DNA from 4 places in the Kitasatospora sp. NPDC091207 genome. Region 3 is predicted to be linked to each of the others. Evidence: riboswitches for the same ligand, from Rfam matches in the RefSeq annotation. Region 3 holds a riboswitch; each other region holds the start of a gene.
What was found. A riboswitch is a leader RNA that binds a small molecule or an ion and turns the genes downstream of it on or off. The one in region 3 is predicted to bind cyclic di-AMP.

Region 1 (4,281 bases), on a different contig from region 3:
AGCACCGTCGCGGTCAGCGGCGCCACCAGTAGGACCATCCCGCAGCCCATCACGGTGACGGCCGGCAGCACGTCCGTCCAGTACGAGGCGTCCGGGCCGATCCGCAGCATGAGCAGCACGCCCGTCGCGCAGATCAGCGGCCCCACGGTGAGCGGCAGTCGCGGGCCGATCCGCTTGCCGAGCCGGCCGGCCCGGGCGGACAGCGCGAGCATCAGGACGGTGATCGGCACCAGGGCCAGCCCGGAGACCAGCGGGGAGAACCCGGAGACGATCTGCAACTGCACGACCAGCAGGAAGAACACGCCGCTGAAGGCCGCGTAGACGCAGAGGGTGACCAGGTTCACCGCGGTGAACAGCCGGGAGGAGAAGAGGCCGAGTGGCAGCATCGGCTCCGGGACACGGCGCTCGACCACGACGAAGGCCGTGCCCAGCAGCAGCCCCGCCGCGCCGGCCAGCCAGACCTCCGGCGAGAGCCCGCCGCCCGCGGCCGTCAGGGCATAGGTGACCGAGCCCAGGGCCAGCGCGGCCAGTGCCGCGCCGAGGGCGTCGAACCGGCCGGTCGCGCTCTCGTCCCGGCTCTCCGGGACGTGCCGGGAAGCCACCGCGATCACCAGGACGGCGAGCGGGACGTTCAGCAGGAAGATCCACCGCCAGCCGGGGCCGTCCACCAGCCAGCCGCCGAGGAACGGGCCGATCGCGGCGGACACCCCGCCCAGACCGGACCAGAGGCCGACCGCCGCCGACCGGTCGTCCGGGTGGAAGACGGCCTGGAGCATCGCCAGTGAGCCGGGGGTGAGCAGTGCCCCGCCGATGCCCTGCACCGCGCGGGCGGCGATCAGCACCTCGATGGTGGGCGCCGCGGCGCACGCCGCCGAGGCGGCGGCGAACCAGAGCACACCGATCAGGAAGACGCGGCGCCGTCCGTAGCGGTCGCCGAGGGCGCCGCCGAGCAGGATGAGGCCGGCCAGGGTGAGCAGATAGGCGTTGAGCGTCCACTGCAGGGCGGCGAGCGGGGCGCCGAGATCGGTGCCGATCCGGGGCAGGGCGACGTTCACCACGGTGCCGTCGAGCATCGCCATGCTGGAGCCGAGCACCGTCGCCAGGAGGACCCAGCGGCCCTGCGCGGTGCCCAGGCGCAGGGTGCCGGCCTCGGAGGGGGTCATCACCGCCCGATCGTGCGCCCCGGGAGACGACGTGACAAGGCTCACCGGGGGTGTGTCGGCAGATGGCTTTCCGTAGGTGATCGCATGCGGACGGACATCGAAATCGGCGGAGCGTCGCGGATCAGTGGCACGCGGTGAATCGATTGTGCACATACTGTGCAGCCGATCATTCGGAGTGTCACGATCTTTCCGGCATTGGTTGTCGATTCAAGAGATCGACATTGCTTCACCCGGGTGGATGGGCTTTAGTTCAGCGACCGCCCGGCATTGGCCCGGGTGGCCACCGGGTGGAACGCCTAGTCCTGCCGCTGCCCGGTGGTACGAACCGAACTCTGTACGGCAGGAGCGGGGGACCCAAAGGTAAGTCGCCGGACCGGAATTCACGGTCCGGCTTGGGGTGAAGCCGCGCTATGCGGCCGGGCAACTCCAGCCCGAACCCGACAGCTCACCTCGCAGGCGTCGGAGAGGACAGTTCCCCATGCCCGCACAGGCTCGTCGTATCGCCCTGCCCCGCGCCGCCCGCATCGGCATCGCCACCGCCGTGACCGGCGCCGCCTTCGCCCTTCCGCTGGTGACCACCATCAGCGCCCAGGCCCACACCGCCCCGGCCGCGAAGCCCGCGCAGACCAGCACCTGGACCGGCGCCACCAGCGTCGACGCCACGCCGGCCGCCGCTGCCCAGGCCGCCGCTCCGGCCGCCGCCGAGGCCGCCAAGCCCGCCGCCGCTCCGGCCGAGGAGACCTACAAGGTCGCCGGCGGGGACACCCTGTCGAAGATCGCCGACGCCAAGCAGGTCGAGGGCGGCTGGCAGGCGCTGTACGACCACAACCGCTCGGTCGTCGGCGCCAACCCGAACCTCATCTTCCCGGGTCAGCAGCTCGCGCTCGGCGCCAAGGCCGCCGCGGCCCCGGCCGCCCCCGCCGCCAAGCCCGCCGCCCCCGCCGCCAAGCCGCAGGCCTCGCAGGACTCGGTGCAGCCGGCCGCCAAGGCCGCCGCGCCGAAGCCGGTCCAGGCCGCCAAGCCCGCGCAGGCCCCGGCCACCAAGCCGGCCGCCCCCGCCGCGAAGCCGGCCGCGCCGGCCGCCACCCAGGCCCCGGCCGCCGTGGCCGCCACCTCCGGCTACGTCGCCCCCGTCGCCAACCCGAAGCTCGGCACCGCCTACGGCGTGGCCGGCTCGATGTGGTCCTCCGGCCACCACACCGGTGCCGACTTCGTCGCCTCCACCGGCACCCCGCTGCGCGCCATCGCGGCCGGCACCGTGGTCAAGGCCGGCAACGGCGGCGCCTACGGCAACGAGGTCGAGATCAAGCTCGCCGACGGGAAGTACGCCCAGTACGCGCACCTGTCCTCGATCGGCGTGAAGATCGGTCAGACCGTCACCGCCGGCCAGCAGATCGGCCTCTCCGGCGCGACCGGCAACGTGACCGGCCCGCACCTGCACTTCGAGGTCCGCACCGGCTCGGAGTACGGCTCGGACATCGACCCGATCGCCTACCTGCGGGCGCACGGCGTCTCCATCTGACCTGAGGTCGGACCACCGCTGGGTGCGGGGCGAACGACCTCCCGGGATGGTCATGTCGGGTGACCGCTCGACCGGGTGATCGCCGCACCATCAGTGGATCATGGGCGCGGGACACGCCCAGGCCGGCCCGGCTCACGAATTTCCTTCGTGAGCCGGGCCGGCCATTGCGCGTTTCCGCCACCGGATATCGGGTGCCGGTTCTGATGTCCGTTCACCCCCCCTGTCGCGATGGGTTTTCTTGGGGCGGCCGCGTTGGCCCTCCAGGGCTTTTCGGGGTCAGCGGACGGCTGTCCGGGCCGGAGGCCGGATGGGATCGGACGGAATGTGACCGGACCGCCGGAAATGCGGTTGGCCCGCCCGGAATGCGGTCGGCCCGCCCGGAATCGGACGGGCCGTCACCCTGTGGTCGGTGGGTACCGGGTGGGGCGTTCGGTGTCGCTCCGTCCGGTGTCGATCCGTCCGGTGTTCGGTCAGGACCGGTGGGCGGGCAGGTCGCCGTGCGCGGCGGTCAGCAGCTGGTGCACGCGGTGGCCGAACTCGTCCGCGTCGCGGGCCGGTTCGGGGAAGACCAGGCGGACGTCGCGGTGGCCGTACGGGTGGTCCAGGCGGAGCACCAGGCCGTGCCGGTCGAGGGCGAGCGGGCGGACGTCGGGGCGTCCGGCGAGCAGCTCCGGGTCCAGCAGCCGGGTGAGCAGGTCGAGGGCGTCCGGGTGGTCGTCGGCGAGGTGGGTGAGCATCGCGGCCTCGAAGCGGGCGAGCGGGTCGGGCGCGGCGAGGGACAGGTCGGCACCGGTGAGGGCGGTGGTGCCGTACGGGGTGGAGAGGACGGCGTGCGCGACGTCCAGTCGCAGGTGGACGCTGAGGCCGTCGTCGGCGAGGTGTGCGAGGTGGAGCCGGCCGGCCAGGGTGAGGCGGCCGCGGACCCGGTCGCGGACGGCGACCGGGGCGATGTCGGTGAGGTCCAGGACGACGGCGAGGCCGTCCTGTTCGCGGGTGACGGCGAGGGTGAGCGGCGCGTCGAGCGGGGCGCGCAGGCGCAGCCGGGAGCCGTGCACCGATACCGGGGTGTCCAGGTCGTGGTGCTCGCCGCAGGCGCGGATCACCACCGAGGAGGTGGCGCTGAGCAGGCTGCAGACCCGTTCGGCGGCGGTGGGTTCGGGCGCCTCGACGTCGACGGGGCTGGGGCTCATGACGACCTCCGTTAGTTAGGTGAGCCTAACCTAATCACTTCGACGAGGGAGGGCAAGGTGCGGGGGCGGACGGGTGTGGTGCCGATGCCATTGCAGATGGAGATAGGGGGCGCTTGCAAGTATCAGGCGCGCGGTCGTATTGTCGACGCTGGTAGTTGCGCACGCAATCGTCTGTTCGCTCCGGAAAGCGGTCCCCTCATGCCCCTCGCGCTCCTGGCGCTGGCGATCAGCGCCTTCGGCATCGGCACCACCGAGTTCGTGATCATGGGCCTGCTGCCCGAGGTCGCCGGCGACTTCTCGGTGTCCATCCCCAGCGCCGGCCTGCTCATCTCCGGCTACGCACTCGGCGTCGTGATCGGCGGCCCGCTGCTCACCGTCCTCGGCACCCGGATCCCCCGCAAGGGGA
Region 2 (4,281 bases), on a different contig from region 3:
CCGTCCGCCTTGCGCACCTGGAGCACCTCGCTCTGCCCCGCCCGGCGCAGCAGGATGTTCGCGGGCGGCGCGGACTCCGGATCGATCCAGAGCTCGTTGCCGCCGAACTCGCAGTCCAGCACGAGGATGTCGTCCGGTGTGCCGTCGGGGGTGGCGCGGAACGCGATCCCGGCCCTGCGGTGGCCGGTGATCCGGCTGCGGCTGAAGGTGACGGTCACCCCGGCGAGTTCGTGCCGGGCGGTGGAGACGCCGAAGTCACTCTGCCCGGCGGCGTCGATCAGCAGCCCGTCGAAGAGCGTCCCCCGGTCCCGCCCGAGCGCGTGCAGCGCCACTCCCCCGGCGCCGTTGCCGTACAGCACGCTCGCGGTGTAGTCGAAGTCGTTGAGGTACGCGCCGTGCTCGATGCCCCACCCGCCGTTGTGGTAGGCCGCGAACTCGGTGACCACGTGGTGCTGCCGGGCGTTCAGCCAGACGAAGATGCCGTTCCGCAGGTTGTTGTGGGCCAGGCAGCGCTCGAAGGTCCAGACCCCCTCACTGTTCTCCGGCCACTCGAAGCCGGAGGCGCCGTCGGCCCCCTGGACGCCGACCGCCACGCAGTCCAGTGCCTTGCCGCCGGTGCCGGCACCGAGGTTGAAGCCGGCCAGCCGGTAGGCGCGCGGGTTGGGCTCCAGCAGCGTGCGGGAGGCGACGCAGGAGTCGTAGACGATGTCGTCGGACGGCTGCTGCGGGGTACGCGTGTCCGGCGGGCCGTCCCACCAGTAGGCGTCCTCCCAGGTGTCGTGGCTGATGCAGCCGCGGAAGGTGATGCCGTGGCTGGCGTGCGGGACGAAGGCGTGGCTCCCCGCGTCACGGACCACGACGCCCTCGACGACGGTGCCCCGGGTGGTGTCGCCGAGCATGTGGAAGTGCAGCCCGTAGCGGCCGAGCACCGGGGCGGTGACCGGCACGCTGCCGTCCGCGCCCTTCCAGGACTCCTCGGTGTCGGCGCGCGGGCCGACCCAGCGCAGCGCCGCGTGCCGCAGGTCGGCCCGGCGGCTGCTGGTGAGGTGGACGTGGGCGCGCCCCCCGGCGGTCCCCTCGACCCGCACGCTGCGGGTCAGGTTGAGTACCTCGGCGCCGACCGTGACGTCTCCTCCGGCGCCCACCCGGGGGTGCGGGTGCTTGAGCGGCGCCTCCAGGGTGACGGTGGATCCGCTGACGGACCGGACGACGGCCAGGTCGTAGCGGGCCGAGAAGCCGTCCTCGTCCGGCGGGCCGGTCGGGGTGACGGCCAGTTCGTCGCCGGGCAGCCAACCGGTGGGCGGCGCGGCCAGGCTGACGGTGGTGTCGCCGGCGGCGAGGGCCCGGTCCGCGCGCACCCAGGCGGTCTTGGCGGCGCCGTCCAGCCGCAGGTACCCGGCGCCGGTGACCCAGAGGCCGACGTCGGTGTCGACCACCTTCATGCCGTCACCCCGGAACCGCCGCTCGTCGACGGCGGGGAACCGCACGGTGTGCACGGCGGCGCCGTCGGGGGCGAGCGCGAGGGTGCCGCGGATCTCGACGTTGCCGGCCGCGGCCAGGGTGAGGCTGCGGTCGGCGGCGAAGGTGAGCGCGCCTCCGGACTCCACCAGCAGCGACCCGACAGTGGCGTCGGTGTCGAGCAGCACCCGGTCGGTGATCCGGACGGCGCTCTGCGGGCCGGGCGCCCGGCCGCCCCAGCCGGCCGGATCGGACCAGCGGCGGCCGCCCTGGTCGGGCGTGGGCGCGGGGCCGGGTGCGGCGGCGGGCGGCCCGGACGTGACGGTGCCCCCGGGGGTGCCCGCCGACGCGGCGTCGGGGCCCGCACCGGGCGTCCCCGGGGGCGAGGGAGGCGACGGAGCGTCGTGCAGGTGCCCGGCGGGCGGGCCGTCCGCCGCCGGGGCCGGGGCGGGGCCCTGGACGGCGGCCACGGGCTCGGCGCCGCCGTCCAGGGAGCGCCGCAGCGCCTCCTCGCCGCCGACCGCCGCGAACACCGTGCCGACGGCGAGCCAGCGCAGCATCGTCCGACGACGTACGGGAGTTCGGGGCTCTATGGGTGGGATGTCCGCTCTGCGGTGTTTTGCCCGGCGGTGCGCTCCACGTGCCCGCGTGGCCGGCCGACCGGCCCGCGGGTCCTCGTCCATGGCCATCGTTGCGTAGCCCTCCCCCCGGACGGCCGCGTCGGTCCTGACGTCCTGAAGCATAGGCAGTTGCCGTGACTCCGACGGGCGTTGCCCGAAATCGGTCATTTCTGATCATGGTGGACAGCCATTCACCACCCGTTTCACAAACCGTGACGAGCGTCACACATGTTTGCGGTTTGAACTTAAGTCTGCTTAACGTGCTCCCCGTTCGTGGCCACACGGACCCAGCCCACCCGCAACGCCGAGTCCTGCCGTCGGGTGCGCTGGCAGCGCAGAACGCACCACGGCAGGAGCGGGGGAACCACAGGTAAGTCGCCCGGGACCGGTCCGCGAACCGGTTCAGGGCTAGGGGTGAAGCCGCGTCCACAGCGCGGCCGGGCAACTCCAGCCCGAATCCGACAGCTCACCTCGCAGGCGTGGGAGAGGACCACGTCTTCATGCTGCCCACCAACGGCACCCGACTGTCCGGCCGCACCCGCCGCGCGATCGCCACCCTCGGCGTCGTCGGCATCGGCCTCACCGTCCCCTGCCTCACCTCCGGCACCGCCTCCGCCGCCTCGGTCGCCACCTGGGACAAGGTCGCCCAGTGCGAGAGCACCGGCAACTGGAGCATCAACACCGGCAACGGCTTCTACGGCGGCCTCCAGTTCACCAGCAGCACCTGGGCGGCGTTCGGCGGCACGGCCTACGCCGCCCGCGCCGACCTCGCCACCAAGGACCAGCAGATCGCGATCGCCGAGAAGGTGCTCGCCTCGCAGGGCCCCGGCGCCTGGCCGGTCTGCTCCGTCCAGGCCGGTCTCACCAAGGGCGGCACCCCGGCCGCCGTCGACACCGCCACCGCCACCAAGCCGGCCGCCCCGAAGGCCACCCCGGCCCCGGCGCAGACCCAGGCCCCCGCCGCCAAGCCGGCCGCGCCCGCGGCCGCCCCGAAGGCCACCCCGGCCCCGGCCGCCGGCGACTCCGCCCAGCAGTCGCAGGGCGGTCAGAACTGGCAGCAGTACCACCGCCAGGCCGCCGGTCAGGACGCCGGGACCAAGGCCGACGACTACACCGTGGTCGCGGGCGACTGGCTCTCCTCGATCGCCGACAAGAACAACATCCAGGGCGGCTGGGAGCGGCTGTACGACCTCAACCGCGGCTCCCTCACCGCCGGCCCGCACGTCATCTACCCGGGCCAGCACCTGAGCCTGGGCGACCGTGCCAAGGCGCAGGCCTCCGACGGATCCGGCCAGGGCTTCGACTGGTTCGACCGCTCCACGGGCAAGACCGGCCAGGCCGCCGGCTCCACCACGACCGCCGTCGAGCCGGCCGCGCAGACCGGGGCCAAGGCACCGGCCGCCCAGGCGCCGGCCGAGGCCCCGGCCCAGGCCGCCACCGGCAGCATGGCCGCCGCGGTCTCCTTCGCCCAGTCGAAGGTCGGCCAGGCCTACGTCTACGGGGGCACCGGCAACGGCGGCTGGGACTGCTCGGGCCTGACCCAGGCCGCGCTGCGCGCCGCGGGCATCTCCGTCCCGCGGGTCGCCGCCGACCAGGCCGCCGCCAGCACCCACGTCTCGCTGGACGCCCTCAAGCCGGGCGACCTGCTGTTCTGGTCCAACAACGGCCAGGACTCGGGCGTCTACCACGTCGCGATCTACATCGGCGACGGCACGTACGTCGAGGCCGCCAACCCGAGCTCGGGCGTGCGGACCCAGACCGTCGCCAACTGGGCCCCGGACTTCGCCGGCCGGGTCTGATCCCTCGCGCGCGGCCGCCCCGGCCCGCGCGAACCCGCCGAGGCCCCCGGGGAGAGTCTGGTCGCTCCTCCCCGGGGGCCTCGGCGCGCCCGTCCGCGGGCCGGGCCTGGTCGAACCGCGGTCCGACGGGCATGCTGCTGCTCCGCACCCGAGGAGGAGTCACATGGCCCAGGTCACCGTCACGCTCGACGCCAACCTCGCGATCGACGCGATGATGCTCTCCGGCACCAAGAACCCGCAGGACGCCGTCGAGGTGATCCTGCTCGACTACCTGGCCCGGGCACGGCGCACCGAGAGCCGTACCGGCGAAGCCGCCGACGGGCGGCGGGCCGCCCAACAGCGCCCGACCGCGCAGGAGGGCTGAGGACGGACGGCGAGGGGCCCCGGAGAGCGGATCGCTCTCC
Region 3 (4,281 bases):
GTGCAGGCCGAGCGGGCCGAAGGCGAAGTCGCAGAGCAGCGCGGTGAGCTCGCCCGCGTAGCCGTTGCCCCAGGTGTCGGGGCGCAGCGCGTAGCCGAGGTCGGCGCAGTGGTGGCCGCCGAGGGTGAGGGCGGCGTTGCCGATCGGGACGGCGCGGGCCGGGTCGTCCGCGTCGGTACGGCGGGTGACGGCCAGCCGGTAGACGGTCCGCTCGTCCCGCAGCGCCTCCTCCAGGTACTGCTCGATCTGGTCGGCGCAGTCCTCGCGGTCACGCGGCTCGAACGGGAGATGGCGGGTGGCCTCCGGATCGCCGAACACCGCGTACAGGGCGTCGATGTCACCGGGGCTGTGGTGGAACTCGCGGATGGCCAGGCGGGGGCCGGTGAGTCGGACGGGGACCATGCCTGCCGACCCTACCCGGGCTTTCCGGTTACCTTACGTGACATGGAAGAAGAAGACCTGCGGCTCGCCCCGCGCACCAAAGCCGCCGAACTGCTCGCCTGGGCGCGGACGCAGGACCGCCCGCCGGTGGCCGAGGCGCCGGTGCGGGCCGTGCTGGCGCTGCTGGAGCTGGGCGAGGGCAGGATGCGCGACGGCTGGCCGGAGCTGACCTCGGACGCCGTGGAGCAGCTGCTGTACGAGCGGCTCTACCTGTACGTCCAGCCCGCACCGGAGGAGGACCCGCTGGCGTACGGCGCGGCGGTGCGGCTGCTGATCGACCACCAGCGGGCCGCGAAGCGGCTGAACGCCAAGCGGCAGGAGCGGCTGCACGCGGAGGCCGAGTGGCAGGGTGAGGTGGCCGCCGGGCTGCTGCGCCGGGCCGATCTGGTCACCTGGCCCCGGCTGTACACGCTGCTGCTGCGCGCGGACGGCGTGGACCTCACCGACCCGGAGGCGGTCCGGGGCTGGCTGACGGCGTTCCGGGAGCTGGCGCCGGAGGACCGGCTCGCCGCGTGCGAGGCGTTGGAGGAGGCCGGCGAGCTGGACGCGGTGGACGACGGGGGCTGGGGCGACGCCCGGGCGATCAGCGTCGGGATGGCCACCGACGGTGCCCGCCGGCTCCTGGAACAGGGGTTGATGCGGCGCAGCTACCGCAACCTGGCGGAGCTGACCGCGCTGGGCCGGCCGATGCCCGACGAGCTGGCCGGGGACTTCGGGGCGTTCGAGGAGGCCGCCGTGGAGGCGGCGCTGGACCTGGCCGGCGAGTGGACGGTGCCGGGGCTGCCCCGGCTGCTGGTGGAGGAGTTCCCGGAGCTGGCTCCGGAGCCGGGCCAGGAGGAGATCGACGCGTACGTGGCGCAGCTCTCCGAAGCCCCCGAGGAAGCCGACGAGGAAGCCGACGAGGGTTTCGAGACCGGGGAAGCCGAAGCGGCCGACGGAGCCGAGGTGACCGACGGAGCCGGGGAGGCCGAGGACCGGGACGCCCCCGGGGCCTGAGACGCGACGGTGCCCCGGCCGTCGTGGTGACGACCGGGGCACCGTGGCGTGCTGTCAGGGGGTGATGCCGCGCTGCTCGAACCAGGTCTCCGGGTCGACCGGGGCGCCGCCGCCGGGGCGGACCTCCAGGTGCAGGTGCGGGCCGGTCACGTTGCCGGTCGCGCCGACCTTGCCGAGCTGCTGGCCCGGGACGACCTTGCCGGAGCCCTTGATGATCGAGGAGAGGTGGCAGTACCAGATCTCGGTGCCGTCGGGCAGCGTCTCGACGATCCGGTAGCCGTACGACCCGGCCCAGCCGGCCGAGGTGATGGTGCCCTGGCCGACCGCGTACACCGGGGTGCCGGTGTCGGCGGCGAAGTCCAGGCCGGTGTGCAGGTGGGCCCAGTAGGAGGCGCTCTGGCCGTAGTGGGCGGAGAGGTCGTAGTCGCGCACCGGCAGGTTGATGGCGGCGAGCTTGGCCTTCTCGGCCGCCTCGGCGGCGAGCTTGGCCTCCTGCTGCTGGGCGGCGCGCTTGGCCTCGGCCTCCTTGGCGGCCTGGAGGCGGGCACCTTCCTCGGCGGCGGTGCGCTGGCTGTCGGCCTGCAGCTGGATCCGGGCGGCGAGCGCCAGGCCCGGGTCCGCGGAGAGCGCGACCGGCGTCTCGTCCGGGGCCTCGACGGCGGGGGCGGCGGCCGGGGTGGCGGAGGCGAACCCGGTCGCGCCGAGGGTGGCGGCGACGGCGGTGACGCCGAGCAGCGGAGCGGTGCCGCGGCTCTGACGGGGCATCCGGTGCCGGTTGGCCTCGGCGGCCTGCGGGCCGCCGTCGGCGGGCCCGCCGAACTCGCCCGGATGGGCGGGCGGCCAGGGGTGGTCGAGCAGCTGGGTGCCGGCGGGGGAGCCGGGCAGGTGTGCCGGAGAGTGCGACGACGCCACGGAGGCGCGCTCCTTTCCTTCCTTCGCGCCTACCGGGTTAGCTGACGGGTTCGGAGCAGGAAGGTCTCCTACGGCTGGGCCTGGGCCCGGCCGATTCACCCCAAGGAACGTGGTTCCCCGGCTCCCTGGCCTGCCCGGAGGCCGGCCGGCGGGATTAGGCGACGGCGCACGGTGCCGTCTGGGTACGGCGTTGCGGACCGCGCTGCGTTATCAAACGTTAATCCTAGGAGCCTCTGATTCCAAGCCGTCCGTTCGGGAGAGCCGGATACGACTCGGACACTACGCGACCCGATGGGCGATTTGGGCGGATTACCGACAACTGACACTACCGAACGTGATTGGACGTCAACGAACGACCCCCTATCTGAGTACTTCTACTCATGTGCGGCCCGGACCGGCGCCGCCATCCTGACGCCATGAACGCACCGATGCAGTCACGTACCACGGCCGCGTACTACATCCAGGCCGTCCTCTCCTTCGCCCTCTCCGGCGGCGCCCTCGCCGTCGGGATCGCCTACCTGCCGGTCGGCGGCTGGACCCGCGCCTTCCTCGCGGTCGGGCTGCTCTACACCGTCACCTCCGCCTTCACCCTGGCCAAGGTGGTCCGGGACCGGCAGGAGACCAACGAGATCGTCACCCGGGTGGACCAGGCCCGGCTGGAGAAGCTGCTCGCCGAGCACGACCCGTTCAAGGTGGAGGGGGTCTGAGCCGCGACACCGGGGCGCGCCGGGAGCCCGGCGGTGGACCGCGACGGGCCCGCTTGACGGCTAAGGCTATTAGCCTTAGCTTTATGGCTATCTGCACTCAGCCGATGTCCCGGCGGACCGAGGAGGCCCCCATGCCCGGCACCTTCACCCCCAGTACCCAGTACCTCGACGTCCCCGGCGGCCGGCTGGCCTTCGACGACACGGTGCGGGGCGACGGCGCCCCCGTCGTCCTGCTCCCGGGGATGCTCGACAGCCGGGCCGCGTACCGGCACCTGCGCCCGCTGCTGGTGGCCGCGGGCCACCGGGTGATCACCCTGGACCTGCGCGGCTTCGGCGAGTCCTCGATCGACTGGGACGACTACTCGCCGGCCGCGATCGCCACCGACGTGCTCGCCCTGCTGGACCACCTCGGCATCGGTCGCGCCGCGCTGGTCGGCAACTCCTACACCGGCGCGACCGCCGTCCGGGTGGCCGGGGACGCGCCCGAGCGGGTCGCCGGGATCGTCCTGCTGGACGCCTTCGTCGAGAACGTGCCGCCCAGCACGCTGCAGCGCGCGATGTTCGGCGTGATGGGCGCGCTGCTGGTGCACTCGCCCGCGTTCTGGGGCCTCTACCACCGCAGGATGGCCTACCCGACCGCCAAGCCGGCCGACTTCGACGCCTATGTGGACGGGCTGGTCGCCGCGATGCGCACGCCGGGCCGCAAGAAGGCCACCCGGGGCTACGTCCGCGGTGACTCCGCGCCGACCGGCTGGACCGCCGCCGTGACCTGCCCGGCGCTGGTCGTGATGGGCAGCAAGGACCCCGACTTCCCCCGGCCGGAGCTGGTCGCCGACCGGCAGGCCGCCGCGCTGAAGGCCCGCAAGGTGATGATCGAGGGCGCCGGGCACTACCCGATGGCCGACCACCCGCGGGCCACCGCCGACGCCCTGCTGCCGTTCCTCGCCGAACTGGCCTGATCCCCGCCCCTTCTGCCCGCACGGAGACCGCACCATGCCCAGAGTCGGACTGACCCCCGAACAGGTCGTCGACCACGCCCTCGCCCTCCTCGACGAGCAGGGGTCCGAGGCCCTCACCCTGGCCGCCGTCGCCGGCCGCGCCGGGGTGGCCACCCCCTCGCTGTACAAGCACGTCAGCGGCGGACTCGCCGAACTGCGGCGGCTGATCGCCGTCCGGGTCACCGAGGAGCTGGCCGACCGGCTCGCCGAGGCCGCCCTCGGACGCG
Region 4 (4,281 bases), on a different contig from region 3:
CGTACATGCCGACGTGGTGCATGTCCCGGTAGAAGATCACCAGGTCTCCCGGTCGCGCGTCGGAGATGCTGACCCGCTGGCCGGCGGACGCCTGGGCCTGCGAGGTGCGCGGCAGGGTCACTCCGGCCTGCCGCCAGCTCCAGTACATCAGACCCGAACAGTCGAACGCACGGGGCCCGGTGGATCCGTACACATAGGGCGAACCGATCATCTTGACGGCGGCGGCCAGCGCGGCGGCGCCGCGTTCGGAGGCGGGCGGGGCGGTGCCCAGGTCGAGCCGGTCGGTGCCTCGGGTGGCCCGCTGCTCGGCCTCCCGGGCGTCCTGGGCCACCAGCCGGGCCCGCTCACCGGCCCCCAGGCTGTTGAGCAGCCGCTGCGCCTTGGCCAGCCGCTGCTGGATCTGCTGCTTGCTCTCGGCGAGGGCGCGGCGGGTCTGCTCCAGCTCGGAGAGCTTCATGGAGGTCTCGGCCCGGCGCTGGTCGAGCCGGCGCTGACGGGCCACCACCTCGTGCAGCGTCTCGTTCTGCCGCTCGGCGGCCTGCTCCAGGGTCCGGGCCTTGGAGAGATAGCCCTCCGGGTCGGTGGAGAGCATCAGCTGGACGGTCTGCGCCATCCCGCCGCCCCGGTACTCGGCGCCGGCCACGGTGGCGAGGTCGCCGCGCAGCTGGTTGAGGTCGTCCTGGGCGACGGCGACCTGCTGCTGGAGGGTGCCGGTCTCGTACTGGAGCCGCTGCTGGGCGTCCAGTGCCGCGTTGTACTTCTCCGAGGCCTGCTCGGCCTCGTCGTACAGCTGCTCCACCTGCGCCTTGACGTCCTTGCGGTTCGACGGCCCGTCCGGCGCGCCCGGGGCGGCCTGGGCGGCACCGCCCGTCGCCACCCCCAGCGCGGTGGTGGCCGCGGCGGTCAGCACCAGCGCGCGGGCGAGCGCACCCGGCAGGGGGGAACGGCGGTGCAGGGCCATACGACGGTGGCTCCGATCCTGGGCCGGGCCCCGCCGCCGCACCGGAGCGGGCGGCTCTCAAGCGGAAGTCCGGTGGCAGACGTTAGCGAGTCCGGGCGAGCGAGTCCAAACCCCTCCCAACCCGAATATTTGACCCGCAATCGGACACCAGACCGGTCCGCCGCAAAAGCCGCAGGCCCGGCCTCCCGCGAGGGGAGACCGGGCCTGCGGCGGCGGACGTCGGATCAGACGCGCACGATGGCCGAGATCGGCAGCATGCTGGCGGTCTCGTACCGGACGTTCGCACCGGGCTTCGGCGCGTGGATGACCTGGCCGCCACCGACGTAGATGGCGACGTGGCTGCGGTCCGCGCGGTAGATGATCAGGTCACCGGGCTGGGCGTTGGCGATGTTGGTGCCGACGTTGGTGCCGACCGTGGCCTGGGCCTGCGAGGTGCGCGGCAGCGACACGTCGGCCTGGGCGTAGGCCCAGCTGGTGAGGCCGGAGCAGTCGAACGAGCCCGGGCCGGAGGCGCCGTAGACGTACGGCGCGCCCAGCTTGCTCTCGGCCGCGGCGATCGCGGCGGCGGCGCGCGAGCCATTAGCCGCGGGCGCGGACGGCGCGGCGGCGGCGGACGAGGCGGCGGCGGGCTTGGCGGCCGCCGAGGACGAGCCGGCCAGGTTGTCCCGGCTGTTGTCGCGGGAGGCCCGGTCGGCGTCCGCCTTGGCCTTGGCCTCGGCCTTGGCGGCGTCCGCCTTGACCTTCGCCTCGGCGGCGGCCTTCTCCTCGGCCGCGCGCAGCGCCTGGCGCTCCTGCTCGGTCAGCGTGTTGAGCAGGTCCTGGGCCTTGGCCAGCTTGCCCTGGACCTCCTCCTTGGAGGCCTTCAGCTGCTGGGTGGTGGCCTCGAGCTCGGCGAGCTTGCCCTGGGCCTCGTTGCGGTCCTGGTCGAGCCTGCGCTGCTGCTCCTGAAGGTCCTTCAGGACATTGGACTGGGTGCTGCCGGCCTGGTTGATCGCACCGGCCTGGGTGAGGAAGCTGTCCGGGCTGGACGAGAGCATCAGCTGGACGGTCGGCGATATGCCGCCGTTGCGGTACTGCTCGCCGGCGATCTCGGCGAGGCCACCCTGGGCCTCGGTCACCGAGGCCTGCTGGCGGGCCACCTTGTCCTGCAGCTCACCGACCTGCTTCTGCAGCTCCTGCTGCTTGGCCTGGGCACCGTTGAGCTTCTCGGTGGCCTGCTCGGCCTGCTCGTTGAGCTGGTCGACCTGCTCCTTGACCTGGTCCTTGGTCGGCGTCGGGTCGGCGTGGGCGCCGGACTGCGCGGAGAGGGCGACCGCCGCAGCGGCGACACCGGTCAGGATCGAGACCCGGGCGCGGCCGGCGGGCTTGGGACGACGATGGGACGCCACGAAGGCGGACTCCTTCTTCCTACGTCCGCCTACCGGGTGAGCTGACGGGTTCGGGCCGGAAGCGTGCCCTACGACGCCTCACCGGCCGCTCTCGCGGTCGACCTGGCGCCGATTCACCCCGGAGGAACATGGTTCCCCGGCTCCGCTCCACAGCACCCCCGACTACTGGGCTCCCCGTCGGGCAGACGACCTGCCCCGCTGCTTCACGAACTCGGCGGTAAACCCCCGCCGCCACCCTGGCTGGGTGATCGACTGTGCGGTGGTTCGAGGCACGACCCTAGTAACAGAACCGTGATCCGTTCAAATCCTTGTCAGAAAAATGCCGGAAGAATATCCAAGTTCACTTGTGAATATGACCGAGTGTGATCACCAGCCCACACGGAGCTGATCGTTTGTCACCATGCCGCCGTGAATGCCGACGCCACCCCCGATCAGGAGGTGGCGTGGATCACAGGGCCGTGTCCCGGCCCGTGGGCGTGTCGTGCCGGTCCGTCAGACCCGGCGAATGGTGTTGATCTTCATCGCGTCGGCCTTCATCACCTTCACGACGTCACCGGTGTGCGGCGCGTGCACCACCATGCCGTTGCCGATGTACATCCCGACGTGGCTGCGGTCGTCGCGGTAGATGATGAGGTCGCCCGGCTGGGCCTCGGCGAGCGAGGGGACCCGGGAGCCGTAGTTGGCCTGCGCCTGCGAGGTGCGCGGCAGCGTGACACCGGCCTTGGCGTACGACCAGACCATCAGGCCCGAGCAGTCGAAGGTGTTCGGCCCGACGGAACTCCACTGGTACGGCGAGCCCTGCTTGCTCATCGCGTTGGACACGGCCGACCCGGCCATGCCGCTGGCCTGCGGCAGGCTGCCCAGATCGGCCCGCTCGCTGCCGCGCGAGGCCCGGTCCGCCTGCTGCTGGGCGGCCTTCAGCGCCGCCCGGTCCGCCGCGCTCAGCGAGTTCAGGAGGTCCTGAGCCTCCTTGAGCTTCTTGTTGACCTCCGCCTTGGACTGGTTCAGGTCCTTGGTGGTGTTGTCCAGGGAGGCCAGGATCGCGGCCGCCTCCGCCTTCTGCTGGTCCAGCCGGCGCTGCTGGTCCTGCAGGCCCTTGAGCGCGTCGGCCTGGCTGGAACTGGCCTGCTGGACGCTGGACGCCTTGTCCAGGTAGCCGGACGGGTCGGAGGAGAGCATCAGCTGGACGGACGGGTCGATGCCGCCGGTGCGGTACTGCGCACCCGCCACCTCGGCCAGCCCGGCCTGGAGCTGGGTCATCTGGTCCTGGCCGCGGGCCACCTGGTCCTGGAGCTGGTCCGACTGCTTGCGCAGCTGGTCGGCCCGCTCCTTGGCGCCGTTGTACTTCTCGGTGGCCTGCTCGGCCTCCTCCTGCAGCTGGTCGATCTGCGCCTTCACGTCCTCCTTCTTGGGGGACGGACTCGGCGCGGCGTGCGCGGCGACCTGGGCGGAGAGGGCGACCGCGGTCGCCGCGGCAGCGGTGAGCACGGAGACCCGCGCGCGGCTCGGCTGCTTGGGACGGCGGTGGGTGGCCAAGGGACCGGCTCCTTCTTCCAACGGACTCACCCGATTGGGTGAGAATCCGGAAAATAGGTTTGACGCCAGACCCTAGTGAAGATCCACGCTTTGCGCCACTCCCCCAATGGCGTGAACCTCCGCCCGCGGCCATGACTTCACCGGATCCTCACAACCCCGCAAACCGGGCGCTGACCAGGCGTCACTCCGGCCTGGCCAGCGCCCGGTCGAGGTCAGGGCCGGGCCAACCGGTTCAGCAGCAGCACGGAAGCCACGGGGCGCGCACCGGCCTTCCGCACGCCCTCCGCGACCTCCCGGTCGGCGGAGACCACCACCACCGGCCGCCCCTGCGGCTCGGCCCGCACCAGCCGGCGGATCAGCTCGTCCGCCGTCTCACCGGTCCGGCTGAACCGCACC

Region 1: linked by a shared signal. The riboswitch ahead of ACIQTO_RS12875 (peptidoglycan DD-metalloendopeptidase family protein) and the one ahead of ACIQTO_RS26085 (M23 family metallopeptidase) in region 3 are both predicted to bind cyclic di-AMP.
Region 2: linked by a shared signal. The riboswitch ahead of ACIQTO_RS30525 (transglycosylase family protein) and the one ahead of ACIQTO_RS26085 (M23 family metallopeptidase) in region 3 are both predicted to bind cyclic di-AMP.
Region 4: linked by a shared signal. The riboswitch ahead of ACIQTO_RS06670 (NlpC/P60 family protein) and the one ahead of ACIQTO_RS26085 (M23 family metallopeptidase) in region 3 are both predicted to bind cyclic di-AMP.

Annotation. Positions count from the first base shown of each region.
Region 1 is NZ_JBIVVS010000005.1:294,851-299,131, reverse strand. Features, by position in the region: gene ACIQTO_RS12880 (MFS transporter) at 1-1,163, opposite strand, end outside; cyclic di-AMP (ydaO/yuaA leader) riboswitch at 1,477-1,637, shown strand; gene ACIQTO_RS12875 (peptidoglycan DD-metalloendopeptidase family protein) at 1,642-2,685, shown strand; gene ACIQTO_RS12870 (DUF2470 domain-containing protein) at 3,156-3,875, opposite strand; gene ACIQTO_RS12865 (MFS transporter) at 4,074-4,281, shown strand, end outside.
Region 2 is NZ_JBIVVS010000024.1:114,880-119,160, reverse strand. Features, by position in the region: gene ACIQTO_RS30530 (hypothetical protein) at 1-2,018, opposite strand, end outside; cyclic di-AMP (ydaO/yuaA leader) riboswitch at 2,411-2,571, shown strand; gene ACIQTO_RS30525 (transglycosylase family protein) at 2,558-3,877, shown strand; gene ACIQTO_RS30520 (hypothetical protein) at 4,041-4,241, shown strand.
Region 3 is NZ_JBIVVS010000018.1:24,315-28,595, forward strand. Features, by position in the region: gene ACIQTO_RS26075 (GNAT family N-acetyltransferase) at 1-402, opposite strand, end outside; gene ACIQTO_RS26080 (hypothetical protein) at 445-1,437, shown strand; gene ACIQTO_RS26085 (M23 family metallopeptidase) at 1,492-2,349, opposite strand; cyclic di-AMP (ydaO/yuaA leader) riboswitch at 2,362-2,520, opposite strand; gene ACIQTO_RS26090 (YiaA/YiaB family inner membrane protein) at 2,766-3,056, shown strand; gene ACIQTO_RS26095 (alpha/beta fold hydrolase) at 3,140-4,015, shown strand; gene ACIQTO_RS26100 (TetR/AcrR family transcriptional regulator) at 4,050-4,281, shown strand, end outside.
Region 4 is NZ_JBIVVS010000002.1:447,419-451,699, forward strand. Features, by position in the region: gene ACIQTO_RS06665 (NlpC/P60 family protein) at 1-961, opposite strand, end outside; gene ACIQTO_RS06670 (NlpC/P60 family protein) at 1,186-2,349, opposite strand; cyclic di-AMP (ydaO/yuaA leader) riboswitch at 2,360-2,514, opposite strand; gene ACIQTO_RS06675 (NlpC/P60 family protein) at 2,842-3,885, opposite strand; gene ACIQTO_RS06680 (NYN domain-containing protein) at 4,098-4,281, opposite strand, start outside.